DNA from 4 places in the Longispora sp. NPDC051575 genome. Region 1 is predicted to be linked to each of the others. Evidence: riboswitches for the same ligand, from Rfam matches in the RefSeq annotation. Region 1 holds a riboswitch; each other region holds the start of a gene.

Region 1 (4,902 bases):
TGTTGGAACCTCGGCCCGATCACCGTCGTGCCCGAGCGGTCGACGAAGCCGACCGGGGACCGCGCGCCGGTCCGCACCGCGGCCAGGCCCGACGTGAACGCGTCGGCCCGGTGGAACGGCCCCTCGACCACCGTGGCGCCCGTCGGGTCGACGTAGCCGAACGCGTCGCCCGTGCGCACGGCCGCGAGGCCCTCGCTGAAGTACCCGACCTCGGGGTACGTCGGCGCGACCGCCACGGTGCCCCGCCCGTCGACGAACCCCCAGCCGGAGTCGGTCTGGAACCTGGCGAATCCCTCGGCCAGGCGCATCGCGTCCAGCAGGGTGGGCTCCACGAGCCACCGGCCGTCCGAGCCGAGGTAGCCCCACCGGCCGTCGAGTGCCTGCGCCGGGGCCACCCAGCCGCCGGCGCCGTCGGACTCGAAGGTGCCCACCGCCAGCAGGTCGGGGGCGCGCAGCAGCCGGCCGGCGGGGTCGATCAGGCCGTGCCGGTCGCCGGCGGGACCGGGCACGCACAGGACACGAGGATGCACGCCCGACACTGTACGACGGGGGTGGGACACCCGGCCGGGAACTGGGCCGCGACCCCGTTCCCGGCCGGCGGTTCAGCCGGCGTGTTCGGCGCGGACCGTCCGGGCGGCGGCGACCAGGGCCGCCAGGGCCGGTTCGACCTCGGCGTAGCCCCGCGCCTTCAGGCCGCAGTCGGGATTGGCCCACACCCGTTCGGCGGGTACGGCCCGCACGGCCGCCCGCAGCGCCGCCACCATCTCCCCGACCTCGGGGACCCGGGGCGAGTGGATGTCGTACACGCCGGGGCCGACTCCCCGGGCGTAGCCGGCGGCGGCAAGATCGGCCAGGACCTCCATCTGCGACCGGGACGCCTCGATGCTGGTGACGTCCGCGTCGAGGTCGGCGATGGCGTCGATGACCTCGCCGAACTCCGAGTAGCACAGGTGGGTGTGGATCGCGGTGGCCGGTGCCGCCCCGCCCGTGGCCAGCCGGAACGCGGCGACCGCCCAGTCCAGGTACCCCGGGTGGTCCCGGCGGCGCGGCGGCAGCAGTTCCCGGAGCGCCGGCTCGTCGACCTGGATGATCGCGGTACCGGCCGCCTCCAGGTCGGCCACCTCGTCGCGCAGGGCCAGGGCGACCTGCGCGGCGGTGTCGGCCAGGGGCTGGTCGGTGCGGACGAACGACCAGGCCAGGATGGTGACGGGCCCGGTGAGCATGCCCTTGACCGGCAGGTCGGTGAGCGACTGGGCGTAGGACGTCCACTCCACGGTCATCGGCTCGGGGCGGGTGACGTCGCCGTACAGGATCGGCGGGCGCACGCAGCGCGAGCCGTAGGACTGCACCCAGCCCCGGGCGGTGGCGGCGAACCCGTCGAGCTGTTCGGCGAAGTACTGCACCATGTCGTTGCGTTCCGGCTCGCCGTGCACGAGGACGTCGAGGCCCAGCTTCTCCTGTAGCCGGACCACTGAGGCGATCTCGGCGCGCATCCGCTCGCGGTAGGTGGCGTCGTCGATCCGGGCCGCCACCAGGTCCGCGCGGGCGGCCCGTACCTCCCGGGTCTGGGGGAACGACCCGATCGTCGTCGTCGGCAGCACCGGCAGGGCGAGGGCGGCGGCCTGGGCCCGTGCCCGGTCGGCGTACGGCGCGCGGCCGTTCCCGTACCGCAGCGCGGCCAGCCGGGCCCGGACCGTCGGGTCGTGCCAGCCGGCGGGCGGCTGCGGGCGGGCGGCCCGCGAGGGTGCCACGGCTCCGTCGCGCAGCCCGGCGGCCAGGGTGACGACCTCGTCGACCTTCTGCCGGGCGAACGCCAACCGCCCCCGCAGCGCCGGGTCCAGGTCGGGCTCGGCGCCGAGGTCCACGGGGACGTGCAGCAGGGAGCACGAGGTGCCGACGGCGACCCGGCCGGCGGCGGCGCGCACCGTGGCCAGCAGGTCGTCGGCGGCGGCCAGGTCCGTGCGCCACACGTTGCGGCCGTCGACGACCCCGGCGACGATCAGCGGGGCCACGGGGGCGTGCCGGGTGAGGCGGGCGGCGTCGGCGGGCCCGGACACCAGGTCCACGCCGAGGCCGTCGACCGGGGTGGCCAGCAGGACGTCGAGCGCCGGGCCGAGTTCGCCGTAGGAGCCGGTGACCAGCAGCTTCGGCCGGCCGGGGACGGCGGCGAGCCGGCGGTACGCGCGGTCCAGGGCGCGCAGTTCGGCCTCGGTGCGGTCGGCGGTGAACGCCGGCTCGTCCAGTTGCACCCAGCCGGCGCCGGCCTCGGCGAGCGCGGACAGCAGGCCCGCGTAGCAGTCCACGAGGGAGTCGAGCAGTTCCAGGGTGCCGAACCGGTCCGGGGTGTCGGCCGCAGGCTTGGCCAGCAGCAGGAACGTGACCGGGCCGAGGAGTACGGGGCGGGTGTCCACGCCCAGGGCCAGGGCCTCGCGGTACTCGTCGACGGCCTTCTCCGGGCGCGCCGTGAACACGGTGTCGGGGCCGAGTTCGGGCACCAGGTAGTGGTAGTTGGTGTCGAACCACTTGGTCAGTTCCAGCGGCGCGATCTCGGCGGTGCCCCGGGCCATCGCGAAGTACGTGTCCAGCGGGCTCAGGCCGAGCGCGGCGAACCGGGGCGGCACGGCGTCCACGGCCACCGCCGCGTCGAGCACCTGGTCGTACAGCGAGAAGGTGCCCGAGGGCACGGCGTCCAGGCCGGCGTCGCGCAGGGTGGTCCACACCTCGGCGCGCAGCCCCCGGGCGGTGCGGCGCAGGGAGTCGGCGTCGAGCCGGCCGGCCCAGTACCCCTCGACTGCTTTCTTGAGTTCCCGGTCTCCGCCGATCCGCGGATAGCCGGTCACAGTGCTGGTGAACATCGATCCTGGTCCTTCCCTCGGGACGGACCGCCGGTCCCCGGGAAGGCGCACGCGGGCAGCGTCGATGACGGTGCCCGCCGCTGGACCCACCCGAGAGGTCGACGGCCGCGCGCACGGATGTACGCGCGGCGCGGGCAGGTCTTCGGACTCGTGGGCGACACGCTCGCTCCTACCGGCCGTCGCTTCCCAGGCTCAACGCCCAGTGCTACATGACGGCTTTCGTTCCCACTCACCGCTGCGGGGCAGTCCCGGACTCACACCGGGTTCCCTCTTACGACACCCCGGACCGACGATCGTGGACCGGGGTGAACCAGCGCCACGGGCACCCTAACACCCCGCCTGTCCGCCGTGTCCCGCTCCGGGTGGCGTCAGCCGATCCGCGCGAGCCAGTCCAGGTGCCCGCCGCCGAACGGTCCGGACCGCGCCGTCACCGCCTCCACCAGCCAGGCGGCCGACGCCGACGCGGCGGCGACCACCTCCGGCGGGTAGCCGTACCGGACCTGGTGGTCGGCGAACTCGTCCTCGTCGTCGACGAAGACCCGGCCGTCCGCGCGGACCCGGCACACGTCGAGGTCCAGGTCCACGATCGTCACGGCGTCCGGGGCCGTCCACTCCACGGGGGCGGCGACGTCGCAGTAGAGGTCCAGGTCGGTGGAGCCGCCGTAGAAGTTCGCGGTCCACCAGCTGTCACGCGGGCAGAGCAGGACCTGGGGGGCGGTGGTCGCGTACACCGGGCCGGTGGCCTTGGAGTAGACGGTGCCCTCGGGCTGGCCGAGCCAGACGCCGTGCGCGTCCTCGCCGAGCCGGACCGCCGGGATCGACCAGTGCGGGCCGCCGTCGTATTTCCGCACCGTGACTAGTACTCCGGTCATGATCGGCACGCTACCGGCCGACCGGGGCCGGCCGCAGTCCCGTCGGGGGTGGAAAGCCGACAGGCCGGCGGCCCCTTTCGGGACCACCGGCCTGTCGCAAGCCTGTGGTGAAGCTTAGATCGGACGGATGTTCTCCGCCTGCGGGCCCTTCTGGCCAGCGGTGATGTCGAACTCGACCCGCTGGTTCTCTTCGAGGCTCCGGTAGCCGCTGGACGCGATCGCCGAGAAGTGGGCGAAGACGTCAGCGCCGCCGTCGTCCGGGGAGATGAAGCCGAAGCCCTTTTCGGCATTGAACCACTTGACAGTGCCCTGAACAGCCATTTTCGTTTCCTCTGTACTGATGTGGGTGCCACATTGCGTGGCTCCCGTCGCGGAAGAGGCCGAAAGAAAAAGCACCCGTGATGATCACAGGTGCTTCGGAAAATCTTTCACCCTCAACTGCAATAGGAAAACCGTAGCACGAACCTGGAAAATCGACGGCGAAGCTGGCCAGATCGGCCCCGGAAGTGCCCGTGACAGTCGACACTCCCCGACCGGGAAGGACCCCCGCGCGTACCCGCGAAAGGGTCCTTCCCGGGTTTCTAGAGGGTCAGGGTCCAGGTGTCGATCCGGCCGACGTCGCCGTTGGCGGTGTCCTGCACCCGCAGGGTCCAGGTGCCGTTGCGGACCTCCGTCGACGCGTCGACGGTGTACGTCCTGTTGATGTCCTTGGCGTTCCCGCCCGCCTTGTTGTGCAGCAGGTAGGAGGTGCCGTCGGGCGCGACCAGGTTCACGACCAGGTCGCCCTGGTAGGAGTGCACGATGTGCACCTCCGCCGTCGAGGTGGCCGACGCGTTCCCGGCACACCCCGCGAGGGTGATCGTGCTGGTCACCGTGGTGTTGTCGGGGACCGCCACGTCGGTGCCGTTGGTGCCGGCGCACGGTGCCGGGCCGGCGACGGCTCCCCCGAGCGAGAGCGTCCAGGTGTCGATCCGGCCGACGTCGCCGTTCGCGGTGTCCTGGACCCGGAGCTTCCACGTCCCGTTGGCCACCTCGCCCGACACGTTCACCGGGTACGTCTTGTCGATGTCCTTCGTGCCGGCGCCCGCCTTGTTGTGCAGCAGGTAGGCGGTGCCGTCCGGCGCGACCAGGTTCACCACCAGGTCACCCTGGTAGGAGTGCACGATGTGCACCTC
Region 2 (4,902 bases), on a different contig from region 1:
CGCAGATCTCCAGGTTCCCGCCGTCCTCTGCCACGTAGAGATCCCCGAACGTCGAGCCGGTGACGTTGTCCACCCCGGTCAGCGGCGCGGGGCCGGGGTTGACCAGACCGTCGTCGTAGGCCAGCTCGTAGGTGCCGGACAGCAGGTTGAGCTGCCACACCCGGTTGTCGCCCTTGGTGGTGAACCAGACCTGGTCGTTGGCGTAGTGGCAGCCCTCGCCGCCGTTGAACTTCTTCGCGCCCGGGACCTGGCTGCGGGTGGCGGTCGGCGAGCCGTCCGGGTCGGGGATGTTCGCCCAGGTGAAGGTGCCGGACGTCGCGGTGCCGGCGACCAGGACCTGGAGCGTGCCCGAGGCCAGGTTGCCCCAGCTGTTGGGCAGGAACCGGTACAGGCAGCCGTTGGTCTCGTCCTCGGTCAGGTAGATGGCCTGCCGGACCGGGTCGGCCGCCGCCGCCTCGTGCTTGAACTTGCCGAGCGCCGGCCGCTGGACCGCCGCGCCGCCCCACGGGTCGGTCTCGTACACGAAGCCGAGGCTGACCTCCTCACACGACAGCCACTTGTTCCACGGCATCTTGCCGCCGGCACAGTTCTGCCGGGTGCCGGACAGCACCGAGTAGGCGCCGGTGATCGTCGCGCTGGAGTTGAACCTGATCGCCGACGCGCCGCCGCCCGGGTTGATCTCCGAGTTGGACACGTAGATCCATCCCGTGCCGTCGGCGAAGACCGCGCCGCCGTCGGGGGCGTTGTGCCAGGTGTAGGACGTGCCGGACACCGTCTGGCCCGAGCGGGCCACGACCCGGCTGGTGAAGCCGGCGGGCAGCTGGATGCCGTTGGCGTCGGCGGCCCCGAGCGCGCCGTAGGGGCCGGGGGCGTTCTGCGCGGGGGCGGCGTGCGCGGCGGAGCTCCACAGGGCTCCGGAGAAGGCGACAGCGCCGCCGCCGACGACGGCGGTGCGGAGGAGAGTGCGACGTTCCACGATGGACCTCCCGGTATGGGCGAGCATGGGGGTGGCGTGCATCACGCTAGGTAGGTGCCACCGTCCATCGCGAGAACAAATACATGAACACCAAGTGCATCATTTTCTACGCTGCGTTACTGGCTTTTGGGTGTCGGCACCGGGAGGGGCAGGTCGGAGGCCCGCCCCTCCCGCGCCGGTCAGCCGAAGACGTCGATCCGGTCGACCAGCATGTACGTGCCCGAGCGCTTCACCGCCCGTAGCGTATGGGCGCCCGGGGCCAGGTTCCGCCGCGAGTACACGACCTGTTGGGACAGCCGGGTCGGGTTCGTGGTGTCCACGGTGGCCGCGAGCACCCCGTCGAGGTAGAAGTCGACGAGCCCCTGGTCGCTGTACCTCTCGGTGCGGAAGTCCACCCCGGTCCCCGTGAACGTGTACGACACCGCGTCGCCGTTGGTGGTCGTGTAGTGCACGTCGGCGTTGTAGTCGGCGGCGTAGGTGCGCCCCGAGCTGACACTCCACGCCCCGGTGTACGCCACGCCGGGCGCGTCGTCGTTGAGCACCGTCCCCGGATACAGCTGGCTCGCCGGCACGATCTGCTGCGGCGTGTTCGGGCTCGACCAGAACAGCTTCGCGGTCGCCTCCCCGCCGTTCTCGGTGTGCTCCATCGTGATCGCGTACCGCTGCCCGGCCGTGAGCGTGACGCTGCCCTTGTCCACGGTCGCCCCGTGCGGGGTGGTGTTGTCGACCAGCGGCCGCCCGTCGACCCACAGCTTCACCGTGTCGTCGGACAACGTGGCGAAGGTGTACTTCTCCGTGAACCGGGGCTCGACGAACCCGGTCCACCGGCCGGAGAAATTGTCCGTGGGGATGCCGGGCGCCGGGGAGCCGTCCTCGCGCCAGTTGTAGTTGACGCCCCTGTCGACCCGGGTCACGGCCGGCGTACCGCTGAACGTGGTGTTCGCCCAGAACCGCGCGGTGAGGCCGGTGCCGGCGCCGACCGGCCCGGCGGCCTGCGGGGTGATGTCCAGCTCGATCACCGTGGCGATCGGGTCGGGCGCCGTCCCGGTGGGCCGCAGGTCGAAGCCGTCCCCGGCGGCGGTCACCGGCACGGCCGCCCCGGTCCTGCGGATCTTCGCGCCGGTCACCCCGAACGGGGCCAGGGCGCTCAGGTGCAGCGCCGCGCCGCCGGTCGGCCAGGTGTACACGGAGGCGTAGAGCTTGTTGCCGTTGCGGCTGACGACGCCCCAGGAGGGCTTGGAGACCAGGCCGGTGTAGCCCGCGCCGTACACGGCCGGGCCGTTGGCGGCGAGCCAGTCACCCATCCCCCTGAGCCGGTCGACCGAGGTCTGCGGGATGACTCCCCGCTCGTCCGGGCCGACGTTGAGCAGGTAGTTCCCGCTGCTCGCGGCGATGCCGACCAGGTTGCGGGTCAGCTGGGTGCTGGACTTGAAGTTCGTGTCCCAGGCCGCGAACCCCCAGGTGCCGTTGATCGTCATGCACGACTCCCAGAGCTGGGCGTCGGTCGGGGTCGCCGGGATCTCCTGCTCGGGGGTGCCGAAGTCGCCGTCGTTGACCCGGCGGGTACCGACCCGGTTGTTGACGATCGTGTTCGGCGACAGCCCCCGGACGTACTCCTCCAGTTTGGTGCCCTCCGCGGCGGTCCACGGGGCCTCCCACTCGCCGTCGAACCACAGTTCCGCGATGTCGCCGTAGTTGGTGAGGAGCTCGCGGAGCTGGGCCTTCATCCGGGTCAGGTAGGCCTGGTAGTGGGCGCTGCCCGGCTGGGCGTCGGGGTCGTGCCAGTCCCAGATCGAGTAGTAGAAGCCGAGCTTGACGCCCTGGGCGCGGGCGGCCGTGGCCAGCTCGGCCAGGATGTCGCGCTGGAACGGCGAGCGGTCGTGGATGTTCCAGTCGTTGACGGCGGTGGGCCACATCGCGAAGCCGTCGTGGTGCTTGGCGGTGATCACGATGTACTTCTGCCCGCCGTTCTTCGCCGCGCTGACCACCGCGTTCGCGTCGAACCCGGTCGGGTTGAACGTGGCGGCCTTCGCCTCGTACTCGTTCCACGGGATCGCGCAGGTGCGCCGGATCCACTCGGCGTCGCGACACACCGTGCCATTCGACCGGGTGTACTCGCCCCGGTACGCGCTGTACAGGCCGAAGTGGATGAACATCCCGAAGTGGTCCGTCCGCCACCACTGGGTGCGGGCGGAGCTGAACGGGTCGTCGGGGGCGTGGTTGTCGCCGGGCGCGGCGTGCGCGGGAGCTCCGGCGACGAGCAGGGTGAGGGAGAGGGAAAGGGCACTCAGGAGCGCCAGGACCGATCTGAACCGCATGACGGCCTCCGGGGAGAGATCCGATGACCACGCTATAGTGGCGATGACGACCGTCGATGTCAACGGGAGGTTACCGGTAGATTTCGGCTTCAGTGGACAATGCCGGGTCGAAGAGATCCGATGTCAAGGGTGCCAATCGCGGTGCGGCGCTCTGGCGGTGCGGCACGCCCGCGCGCGCCGGCCAGCGGAGGTCGCAACCTCGGCCGGAGGGGGTCCGCGACCCGGCTCGCGCGGTCACCCGGCGCCGCGCACGACCGCCCGGCCGGACGCGCCCGACCTCCGCGTGTCGACACGCCGTCTCACCTCGCCCTGGCACCATGCGACACGACACCCCAACACTCTGTGTCTTTGCATGCGGCGTTCCACTAGATGTAGTGTCATGCCGTTGTTGGTGCACAACCCCGCCAGGGGACGTGCGGCAAGAGGGAACCCGGTGCGACTCCGGGACTGCCCCGCAGCGGTAAGTGGGAACGACCGCCGTCATTGAGCACTGGAGCGATCCGGGAAGCGACGGCCAGTAGGCGCGAGGACCATGCCCACGAGTCCGAAGACCTGCCAATGACGCGCGCACGAGAGCCGTGCGCGCATGTCCCGGGCCTCGTGGGCGGGCCCCGGCGGACAGCGGCCCCGTGTGTGCCGCCGTCGCCGCCTGCCCCGGAGTCCTCGTCTTTTCGGGTGGGAGAGCGATGACCGCAGTGCTGAACACGCCGGCCGAGGCAGTCTCCAGGGCTGCCGAGGGCCTCGCAGGGGTCGACCCCGGTCGGGTGGTGCCCAACCCGTGGCCCGGCGCGACGGAGGCCGACCTGCGGATCCGGGCCATCGAGATGGCCGCCGCCCTGGTCGCCGAGGAGCCGGCGTACTCGCGGCTCGCCGCCCGGCTGCTCGCCACGCACATCGCCGCCGAGGCCGCCACCGAGGGCGTGACCTCCTTCTCCGGGTCGATCGCCGCCAGCCACGCCGCCGGCCTGCTCGCCAACACGATCGCCGGGTTCGTCGAGCGGCACGCCGACGAGCTCGACGCCGTGATCGACCCGGCGGCCGACGACCGGTTCGAGTACTTCGGGCTGCGCACCGTCTACGACCGGTACCTGCTCCGGCACCCCGAGACCCGCCAGGTCCTGGAGACCCCGCAGCACTTCCTCCTCCGGGTCGCGTGCGGGCTGGCCGAGTCCGTGGCCGAGGCCCGGGAGCTCTACGCGCTGATGAGCACCCTGTCCTACCTGCCCAGCTCCCCCACCCTGTTCAACTCCGGCTCGCGCCGCCCCCAGCTGTCCAGCTGCTTCCTGCTCGACTCGCCCCGCGACGAGCTCGAATCCATCTACGACCGGTACGCGCAGGTCGCGCGCCTGTCGAAGTACGCGGGCGGGATCGGGATCTCCTGGTCGCGGGTCCGCTCGCGCGGCTCCCTGATCCGGGGCACCAACGGGCACTCCAACGGCATCGTGCCCTGGCTGCGCACCTTCGACTCGTCGGTGGCGGCCGTCAACCAGGGCGGCCGGCGCAAGGGCGCCGCCTGCGTGTACCTGGAGACCTGGCACGCCGACGTCGAGGAGTTCCTGGAACTGCGCGACTCCACCGGCGACGAGGCCCGGCGTACCCACAACCTGC
Region 3 (4,902 bases), on a different contig from region 1:
GGCGAGGGGACGGGTCGGGACCCGTCCCCTCCTCCCACCCCCCTCAGAGTGGTACTGCGCGCCACCCACCCGTGGCGTACGCCGACCACGGTGTCCCGGTCGGACAGCACACTGCGGAACGTCACCTGACCGACCCCTGACAGCGGAGTGAACGTCCAGCCCACGGGCCGGGACCCGCACCGCCCGCGAGGCCCGGCCCGGCCCGCCGCGGACCTGACGTCCCCGGCGCGGTGGAGGTCACGCCGAGGGTCGGCGGTACGGCCACGCTATGACCCTCGGCCGACCCACCGATAGGGAGAAATCCCTTGCGCCGTGGCATCGGTCACACATCTGTGGCATCCTAGGAACCTGCGAGGGAGGCGCCCGTGTCCGTCAACCCCGGGGCCGCCGAGTGGCCCCACCGCCAGATCGCCGACCAGATCCGTGCCAAGATCCAGCACGGCGACTGGGGCCCCGGCGAGAAGTTGCCGTCCATCCCCGACATCGGCCAGATCTACGGCGTGGCGAAACAGACCGCCCAGCGCGCGATCGACCAGCTCCGGATCGAGGGGCTGCTGATCACCCGGCCGGGCTCGGGCACCTACGTCCGGGGCGTGCGCCGCAAGCTGGCCCGCCTGGCCCGGGGGCGCTACGGCAGCACCCGGGGCTACCACTCCGACCCCAACGGGCACTACCGCCAGCAGGTCACCCTGGTCGGCCGGTCGGCCGCCCCGCACGAGGTGGCCAGCGCGTTCGGGCTGCCCGACGGCGCGGAGCTGCTGGTCCGGCGGTCCCTGGTCACGAGCCAGGACCAGGTCGTGGAGGTCAGCGCGAGCTGGCTGCGGCCGGCCGAGGTCACGGGCAGTCCGCTGGACGGGCTGACGCCGCTGACCCGGCCGCTCTACCAGGAGGTGGAGGAGGCCAGCGGCCGGCGCTACGTCTACGCGACCGACCAGCTCAGCGCCCGGCTGCCCACCCGCGAGGAGGCCGAGACGCTCCAGATCCGGGCCGACACCCCCGTGCTGACCCTGCTGCACACCGCGTTCGACGGCGACCGGCGCACCATCGAGGTCACCCAGTCGACCTGGCCGGGCCCGACGACGCTGCTGACCGACGACTACAAGGTGCCGGGCCCGCGCGCCCAACTCCCGGACGGCCCCGACGTCTTCCTGGCCTGACCCCCAGTTCAACCCCTCCAAACCGCATATGGCTACGAGTGGGGCGGCGACCACCGCGCATCGGCACCTCCCCCACATCTCCGTCCCCGGTCCCCGACCGGGCAGGCGCCCGCGCGCGGACCGGCACAGGTCGGCACCCCGGCGCGGTCCCGCGCGACGGAAGGGCTGTGCCCCGGACCGGCGAGCCCGGGGCATGGTCCGTCCTCACGGCGGGACTCCGGGGCGGACCGGCGCGGGTCAGCACCCGCGGACCCGCCTGTGCCCCGGGGTGGCCCGCGTGGGGCGTGGTGCCGGCGTCGCGGAAGGCGGCGGGGATCCGTACCCAGATGAGGGGGTTGATCTGGGGTTAAACCGGTGGCCCGGCCCAAACGCGCGGACGAGAATCCGGCCATGAGAATTCCGTGGCCCGCCGTCCTGCGTGAGGAGAGGCAGTTCGCGCTGCTGTTCGCGGGGCAGGCCTGGTCCAGCCTGGGTGACCGGGTGACGTTCGTGGCGTTGCCGTTCGCGGTGCTGTCCATCGGTGGCAGCGCGGCCGACGTGGGCTGGGTGATCGCGGCGGCCACGGTGCCGTTCCTGCTGTTCACCCTGGTGGGCGGGGTGTGGGCGGACCGGTTGCCCCGGCACCGGGTGATGCTGGTGTCCGACATCGTGCGGTGCGGGACGCAGGTGGTGGCCGCCGTGCTGCTGTTCACCGGGGACGCGCGGGTGTGGCACCTGGTCGCGCTGATGGGGATCTTCGGCACCGCCGACGCGTTCTTCAGTCCCGCGATGTCCGGGCTCGTGCCGTTGACGGTGTCGCCGGAGCGGTTGCAGGAGGCCAACGCGCTGCGCGGGTTCGTGATGTCGGCCGGGCTGGTGGCGGGGCCGGCGGTCGCGGGTGGGCTGGTGGTGGTGTTCGGGCCGGGCGGCGCACTCGCGGTCGACGCGCTGACGTTCGCGGTGAGCGCGGTGTACCTGGCCCGGTTGCGGCCCCGGGCGGGGACCGTGGAGGAGGCCGGCGACTTCCTGGCCGAGCTGCGCGACGGGTTCCGCGCGGTGCGGACCCGGTCCTGGGTGTGGTCGACCCTGACCGCCGCCGCCGTGTACCACCTGGTCGTCCTGCCCTCGGTCTTCGTTCTGGGCCCGGTGCTCGCCGAGCGGGAACTGGGCGGGGCGAAGGGCTGGGCGGTGGTGGTGGCCGCGTTCGGGGTCGGGTCGATCGTGGGCGACGTGATCGCGATGCGCTGGCGGCCGGCGCGTCCGCTGCTGGTGGCCGCCGCCGCGCTGACCGTCGCGTCGTGCCAGGCGCTGATCATCGGCGGGGCCGGGTCGCTGGCGGTGATCGCGGTGCTGGAGGGCGTGACCGGGGTGGCGGTGGCGTTGTTCTTCACGCTGTGGGAGACGGCGTTGCAGACCCACATTCCGGAGGGGTCGCTGTCGCGGGTGACGTCGTTCGATCTCCTCGTCACCGTGGGATCGATGCCCGTCGGTATGGCGCTGGCCGGTCCGGCGGCCGACGCGTTCGGGCTGCATCCGACGCTGATGGTGATGACGCTGGTCGGGGTGCCGTCGGCGCTCGCGCTGTTCGCCGTGCGGGGCGTGCGGCGGCTCGGGCGGGAGCCGGAAACCGCGCACGTTCGGATGTGATGAACAGCACTACGTTCGGGTTGACTGTGGAGCACTCTGCGTCGATGCTGGGTGCGCACAAATTAACAATGAGGCGACGGTGCGCAGGAACTCCGGTGTGAATCCGGGACGGTCCCGCCACTGTGACCGGGGAGTTCTCCCTCGTACGCGGCCACTGCCCCACGGGCGGGAAGGCCGAGGGGTGACGACGATCCGGGAGTCAGGACACTGACCCGTCGTTCTCCCGATACCGGGGCGGGGACACCCCGGGGAGGAGTACCAGATGGCTTCCTTGACCACTCCCGGTGCCGTCGCCGACACCGGAGCCGCTCTGCGCCCGGTCCGCGACGGCATCATCGTCGCCGTGGCGGTCGTGTTCGCGCTGCTCACGCTGTACGCGGTGTTCATCGACCAGGGCGCGCTGCTCGCCCCGCTGCTCGGCAAGTTGTCCTTCGACAGCAACTTCGTGCACGAGTTCGCCCACGACGCCCGGCACGTCGCCGGCGCCCCCTGCCACTGATGGCCTCCGTACTGTCGCTGCTCGGCCGGGGACTCCTGGCCGGCGGCGCCGCCGGTGTGCTCGCCGGCGGGTTCGCCCGACTGATCGCCGAACCGATCATGGACCGGGCCGTCGACATCGAGTCGGCCCGCTCGGCGGCGGCCGGCGAGGTCGGCGAGGAGGTGTTCACCCGGGGTGAGCAGCACTTCGGCCTCATGGTCGCGATGCTCGCCGTCGGCCTGGCCCTCGGCGCCCTGTTCGGCCTCGTGTACTTCCTGGTGCACCGCTCCGACCTCGACACCGACGTGTGGGGCCGTTCGCTGCGGCTCGCCACGGCCGGCCTGGTCGGCGTCTGGCTGCTGCCGTTCCTGCGCTACCCGGCGAACCCGCCCGGGGTCGGCAACGGCGACACGGTGGACGGTCGGACCGACGCCTGGCTCGCCGCCACGGTGATGGGGCTCGTCGCCGTCGCCGGGGCGCTGCTGCTGCACTCCTGGCTGGTCAGCCGGGGCGCGGCCACGCCCGTCCGGCACCTCGTCGTCGCGGCCGTGCCCGTGCTGGCGCTGGTGCTGATGTTCGTGATCCTGCCGAACAACCCGGACGCGATCGAGGTGCCGCCGAAGCTGCTGTGGGACTTCCGGGTCCTGGCGGCGGGCACGATGGTGATCCTGTGGATCGGGATGGGCGCGGTGCTCGGCCTGACCGGGCTGGTGCGGGCCCGGGCCACGGTTCCGGAGGCTGTCCCCGCCGCCTAGAACGACCTGTGCCTGCGGGCGCGACCCCCGGCAGGGGGTCGCGCCCGCAGGCGTTTCACCGGAGGGCGGTGAGGGTGGCGCCCGGCTCCGTGGTCCGCGACCCGGGCGCGCCCGGCCCGACGGGCTCCAGGCCCGGGAACGGCGATCGGCCGGGGGCGGTCGGACCTGGGGTCTCCGTGCGGAACAGGGAGTACACGGTGCGGGTCGCGACCGTCGCCCAGGCCGCCACCAGCGCCACGAACAGCGCCACGGCCAGCACCGCGAACGCGGGGGAACCGGTCCGGTGCGCCAGTCCGGTCGCGGCCGTCACGCACGTCCCCACCGGGAACGTGAAGCTCCACCACGTCATCGTGAACGGGAGTCCGGCCCGGGCCGCGCGCGCCGTGAGCAGGCCGGCGAGCACGATCCAGAGCAGGGCGAAGCCGAAGACGGGTACGCCGTAGACCAGGCCGAAGAACTCCAGCGCGCGTGCCGTCGGGCCGGCCACGGCGGTGTGCGCGGCGTCACCCAGCAGGTTCGCGGCGGTCACGGACTGGCCGAGCGGGCCGAGCACGATCCACAGGGTCGGGACGGCAGCGGCGGCCAGCGGCTCCCGGACCAGCCGGGCCCAGACCTGCGGCAGGATCGCGAGCGTGGCGACGAGGCTGACCCCGAACAGGGCGTAGCAGGCGAGCAGCAGGTCGAGGCGGGGCTGGCCGGCGGGCAGGTGCGGTACGAGGAGCGCGCCGGTGGACGCGGAGACCATCGGGGCGACGACGGGCAGCAGCCAGGTCGGGGAGGCCGGGGCGGGCCCGGGGCGGCTCATCATCCGGTACGGGACGGCGACGGCGCTGGCCAGGCCCAACAGGGTGCCGAGGGTCCACAGTACGGCGTCGACGGCGACGGC
Region 4 (4,902 bases), on a different contig from region 1:
GACCGATCTCGTCATCCGCCCGCTCGTCGCGGGCGAGGAAAACCTGTTCGACTCCCTGCCCGATCCGTTGCCCCAGCTGCGTCAGGTCGGCTACGCCGACGGCATAGCGGGCGGCGGGTACCGGCCGGAGCACACCTGGGTCGCGCTCCGGTCCGGCCGGGTCGTCGCCCGGGCCGCCTGGTGCCAGCCGCCGGGTTCCGCCGGCGCCCCGTGGCTGGAGCGGTTCGACCTGGCCGCCGGGCCGGAGGTCGGCGCGGAGCTGCTGCGCGCCGCGCACGCCGCCCTCGGCGGTCCCCGGACCTACTACGCCGCGATGCCCGCGCACTGGCGGCGCCGGCCGGAGGTGCTGGCCGTGACGGCGGCCCCGATGGCGGCGGCCCGGCTCGCCGGCCTGGTCGAGCGGGGTGAGCGGCTGCGGTGCTCCTGGACGGGTACGCCGCTGCCGGCCACCTCCGGGCGGTACTCCTTCCGCCCCGCCACCGGCCCGGCCGAGATCACCGCGCTGGTGGCCCGGATCCCCGTTCCGGACGTGCTGACCGGCAAGGAGATGGCGTTGGCCGTCCGGGGCGTGGACCTGGCCACCGACCCGCTGGCCTGGCTGGACAATCCGACCGAGTGGCGGGTCGCGGAGGAGGCGGGCCGCCCGGTCGGACTCGTGGGCCCGGCCGGGGACGCCTGCTACCCGCTCGTCGCCTACCTGGGCCTGCTCGACGAGTCCGCCCGGAGCGAACTGCTGGTCGAGGCCGTCCGGGTGCTGGCCGAGGGGGGTGCCCGGGAGGTGGTCGCCGATGTGGACGCCCACCGGGTCGCGGTCCTGGCCGAACTGGAACGGACCGGGTTCCGCCAGCTGCGGTCCCGGGTCGTCTTCACCCCGCCCACGGAAGCCGGGCCCGGCCCCACACCGGCGGCGGAGGCGCCTCCCGGCTCCGCACCTGAGACCGGCTGACGCCCCGAGCGATCGGGCGCGCCCGCGACATGGGGCTCCGCGCCTGAGACCGGCTGATACCCCGAGCGATCGGGCGCGCCCCGAACCCACTCCTCGGGGCGCGCCCGCGACACGGAGTCCTCGCCGCCCGCCCCGGCTCCCGGGCGGTGGTGCCGGTCCTCGATCGCCGTCGTAGACGAGCGGTAGGCCTCCGTTCCGGGCCACCACGGGCTGCCGGTGCGACGTCCGGCGTCGAGCACCCCGCACCCGAACAGGGCCGCCGATCGGTTCCGGGTCACCCTCGAAGTGGGCCGGGCACCCCCACCCTGAACGGGGTTGTGCGGGTCGCTACGGGCGACGGCACAGCTCCGGGGCCGGCGTGTGACGGGGGCCACGCGTAGGGTCCGGGTGCCGTGGGGGTGTGCCAGAATTCGGACCGTTCAGGGCGATGGCGGACGAGGAAGCCGGTGTGAATCCGGCGCGGTCCCGCCACTGTGAACGGGCGGCGTCCTGGCGGGCGCGGTCCGCGAAGTCAGAGACTCGCGTCATCGCCTCCTCACGCGCCCGGGGCGGATCTCCCCGAGAGAGGCTGGCCGCGCCATGGCCTACTTCGTCACCCGCCGGCACCCGGCGCCCCGTGCCGCGTGCGCGCACCCCGGGAGCGCGTCGTGACCGCCACGGTCACCGTCTGCCGGGGCTGCTGCTGCGGTACCACCCGCAAGGTCCCCGGGGTCGACCACGACGAGCAGCTCGACACCCTGCGCGACCTGACCGCCGGGCACGCCCGGATCCGGGTCGTCACCGACTGCCTCGGCCCCTGCGAACGGGCGAACGTGTTCGTCGTGCAGCCGGCGCGGGCCGGGCGCGCGGCCGGGGCCCGACCGGTGTGGCTCGGCGGCATCACCGAACCGGCGCAGATCCGGGCCATCGCCGACTGGGTCAACTCCGGCGGCCCCGGCCTCAGCGAACCCGACCCCGCCCTGAAGGCCCGCCGGTTCCCGAAACCCGCGAACTCCAGCTGAGGGGCGACGGGGCAACTGCCGCCGTTGCCGCGTCGGTAGCCCGGGGCGGCGGGTCGTGAAGAGCAATGAGCTCGCGGGGTACGAGCTCCGGACGGTGTTCGGTGAGGTCTTCGGCGTGACGGTCCGGGCACTGCCGTTGGGGAGCGCGCTCAGCGCGGGGCTGCGCGGCGCGAGCGGCGGTGAGATGCCGAGACGACCAACCTGCTGCTGCGGAGCCGGGCCGATGCGGAGCCGGGCCGAGGCCACCGGCCGGACGGTCCACCCAGGTCCCCGTACCCGTCGAGGTGTGCTTTTTTGCGGGGTTGTGGAGCCGGATCAGGGAAACCGTGTGAAATGGGTTGGGGCCGGGGACCCGCAGCGCGGGCACGCTACGGGTCCCTGGCTCACGATGTCAGCTCAGAGCGTGAGCGTCCACGTGTCGATCTTGCCGGTGTCGTTGCTGGCGGCGTCCTGGACCCGCAGCTTCCAGGTGCCGGTGCGCGCCTCCGAGGACAGGTCCACGGTGAACGTCTGGTCGATGTTGTCGGCGCTGCCGCCGGCCCGGTTGTGCAGCACGTAGGCGGTGCCGTCCGGGGCGACGAGGGAGACGACCAGGTCACCCTTGTAGGTGTGCACGATGTGCACCTCGACCTTGCTGGTCGCCGACGCGTTGCCGGTGCAGTTGGCGGGCGTGATCGGGCTCTCCACCGTGGCGTTGTCGACGATGGCGACGTCGGTGCCGTTGGTGCCGGAGCAGCCGGGCGGCACCCCGCCGGTCAGGGTCAGCGTCCACGTGTCGATCTTGCCGGTGTCGTTGCTGGCGGTGTCCTGCACCCGGAGCTTCCAGGTGCCGTTGGCGACCTCGCCGCCCAGGTTGACGGTGTACGTCTGGTTGATATTGTCCGCGCTGCCCCCGGTCCCGTTGTGCAGGATGTAGGCGCTGCCGTCCGGCGCCACCAGGTTGACGACCAGGTCGCCGATGTAGGTGTGCACGATGTTCACGGCGACGGTGCTGGCGGCCCCGGCGTTGCCCGAGCAGCCCGAGATCGTCACGGAGCTCTCGACGGTGGCGTTGTCGACGATGGTCACGTCGGTCGGGTTGGTCGCGGCGCAGCCGGCCGGCCCGTTGACGGTCAGCGCGTACGAGGTGGTCCGGTCGGCGACCGTGCCGTCACCGGCGACCGTGACCGTGTAGGTGCCCGGGGCGGTGGCCGTCGTGGTGGCGATGCTCAGGGTCGACGAACCGCCCGACGTGACCGTGCCGGGGCTGAACGAGGCCGTGGCCCCGGCCGGCAGGCCGCTGGCCGACAGGGTGACGCTCTGCGCGGCCCCGTTGGTGACGGTCGTGTTCACCGTGGTCGTCGCGGTGCTGCCCGGGTTGACCGAGCCGGCCGACGGGGCGGTGGCCATCGAGTAGTCGTCGCCCTGCGGCGCGCCGACGGCGAGGGTCCACAGCGCGTGCGCGGCGGCGTCGCCGGCCCGGTTGATGACCGTGGTGTTGATGTTCGACGGGTACGTGTCGCACGCCCGGTGGTAGCACGGGTCGTACGAGGCCCCGGCGGTGCCGCCCCACTTGGTGGCCTGCGCGGATGTCTTCGTGGCGCTGGCACCGGCGGCGACCCCGCTGGTCTGGATGCCTCCGCTGTTGAAGGACGCGTCGTCGGAGCGGCCGGCGCCCTCGACGTTCTCCTCGGTCTGCACGCCGATCGAGTCGTAGTACGCCTTGAGGACCTGGCCGGTGGCGCTGGTGATCCGGTTGATGAAGTATCCGGCGTTGGTCGAGGCGACCATGTCGAAGTTGAAGTAGCCCTTGATCTTCGTCTTCTCCGCCGCCGGCAGGTTGGTGACGTAGAAGTCGGAGCCGTTGAGGCCCTGCTCCTCGTCGGTCCAGAACCCGAACCGGGCGTGCTTGAGCATCGTCGGGTTCGTCGCCGCCAGGGTCAGGGCGACCTCCAGGACGGTGGACGAGCCGCTGGCGTTGTCGTTGCTGCCCGGGCCCGCCGACACGCTGTCGAGGTGCGCGCCCAGCATGTACACCTGGCTGGCGTCGCCGCCCGGCCAGTCGGCGATGACGTTCGGGCCGGCGCCGCTGGTGCAGCCGGAGGTGCAGGCCTGCTTGACGACGGTGAACCCGGCGGCGACGAGCTTGTCGTACACGTAGTTCACGGAGGCGGTGTAGCCGGCGGAGGTGGAGCGCCGGTTGCCGCCGTTGTTGGTGGCGATGGTCTGGAACTGCTGCAGGTGCGCCTTGACGTTGTCGAGGGAGATGTCGGGCGCCGCGAGCGCCGCGCGGACCGGGGCGGGCGCCGGGGCCGTGGCCGACGCGGAGGCGGGGACCATGACCGCGACAGCGGCGGCCAGGGCGAGGGTCGCGAAACCGCGGAGGATCGGGGGTCTGCTCACGCCGTACTCCTTGAGGGGGGAGCGGACGCGGTGAGGGTGCCCGCGTCCAGGGAAAGTCAGCATGGTCGATATCGACCGGTGTAACAACCCTTCGGCGCGGGGAAGGCACACCTGACATAACAGCGCCGGTTAAGACAGGCCTATCCATCTCTTCATAGGATCTTTGCCTACGATAATGATGTTTCCGGTTCTCTCCCCATTTCACCCGAAGATCTCTACCTCACGGTGACCCTGCGCGAACAGGTCACGGCATGCGCCGGATGTCGGGGGCCCGCGCGTTCACCGTGCCGTCGGTGACCCCGCCGGCCGGAGGTACCTGGAAGCTCCTCGTCGCCGACAACTACCGGCAGGGCACTGGGCACCCCGACCGCGTGGACGGTGACGCTGCAGCGGGCCTGTGATGGTTCCGGGGCACGCACCCGGAGCCTGATCCCGGCGCGTGCCCCGGCGGCTCAGTAGGCGACCTTGCCGGCGATGGTGCGGTTGTAGGCCGAGGCGGCGCCGAACTTCACCTTGAACGCCTTGCCCGGGGGGATGTCGTCGCCACCGGCCGGCACCGTCCACCCCGTGGTC

What was found. A riboswitch is a leader RNA that binds a small molecule or an ion and turns the genes downstream of it on or off. The one in region 1 is predicted to bind cobalamin.
Region 2: another riboswitch for cobalamin. It lies ahead of AB0M43_RS13125 (ribonucleoside-diphosphate reductase subunit alpha); the one in region 1 lies ahead of metE (5-methyltetrahydropteroyltriglutamate--homocysteine S-methyltransferase).
Region 3: another riboswitch for cobalamin. It lies ahead of AB0M43_RS17715 (CbtB-domain containing protein); the one in region 1 lies ahead of metE (5-methyltetrahydropteroyltriglutamate--homocysteine S-methyltransferase).
Region 4: another riboswitch for cobalamin. It lies ahead of AB0M43_RS05105 (hypothetical protein); the one in region 1 lies ahead of metE (5-methyltetrahydropteroyltriglutamate--homocysteine S-methyltransferase).

Annotation. Positions count from the first base shown of each region.
Region 1 covers NZ_JBFAZP010000001.1:909,997-914,898, forward strand. Annotated here, with positions in the region: gene AB0M43_RS03875 (WG repeat-containing protein) at 1-530, opposite strand, end outside; gene metE (5-methyltetrahydropteroyltriglutamate--homocysteine S-methyltransferase) at 603-2,855, opposite strand; cobalamin riboswitch at 2,971-3,185, opposite strand; gene AB0M43_RS03885 (DUF402 domain-containing protein) at 3,224-3,727, opposite strand; gene AB0M43_RS03890 (cold-shock protein) at 3,842-4,048, opposite strand; gene AB0M43_RS03895 (proprotein convertase P-domain-containing protein) at 4,309-4,902, opposite strand, start outside.
Region 2 covers NZ_JBFAZP010000004.1:488,313-493,214, forward strand. Annotated here, with positions in the region: gene AB0M43_RS13115 (alkaline phosphatase PhoX) at 1-976, opposite strand, end outside; gene AB0M43_RS13120 (alpha-L-fucosidase) at 1,156-3,294, opposite strand; cobalamin riboswitch at 3,667-3,869, shown strand; gene AB0M43_RS13125 (ribonucleoside-diphosphate reductase subunit alpha) at 3,981-4,902, shown strand, end outside.
Region 3 covers NZ_JBFAZP010000006.1:27,599-32,500, forward strand. Annotated here, with positions in the region: gene AB0M43_RS17705 (GntR family transcriptional regulator) at 366-1,157, shown strand; gene AB0M43_RS17710 (MFS transporter) at 1,548-2,783, shown strand; cobalamin riboswitch at 2,816-3,014, shown strand; gene AB0M43_RS17715 (CbtB-domain containing protein) at 3,046-3,282, shown strand; gene AB0M43_RS17720 (CbtA family protein) at 3,282-4,016, shown strand; gene AB0M43_RS17725 (TDT family transporter) at 4,072-4,902, opposite strand, start outside.
Region 4 covers NZ_JBFAZP010000002.1:297,904-302,805, reverse strand. Annotated here, with positions in the region: gene AB0M43_RS05110 (acetyltransferase) at 1-946, shown strand, start outside; cobalamin riboswitch at 1,345-1,488, shown strand; gene AB0M43_RS05105 (hypothetical protein) at 1,594-1,947, shown strand; gene AB0M43_RS05100 (proprotein convertase P-domain-containing protein) at 2,344-4,266, opposite strand; gene AB0M43_RS05095 (hypothetical protein) at 4,581-4,730, shown strand; gene AB0M43_RS05090 (hypothetical protein) at 4,782-4,902, opposite strand, start outside.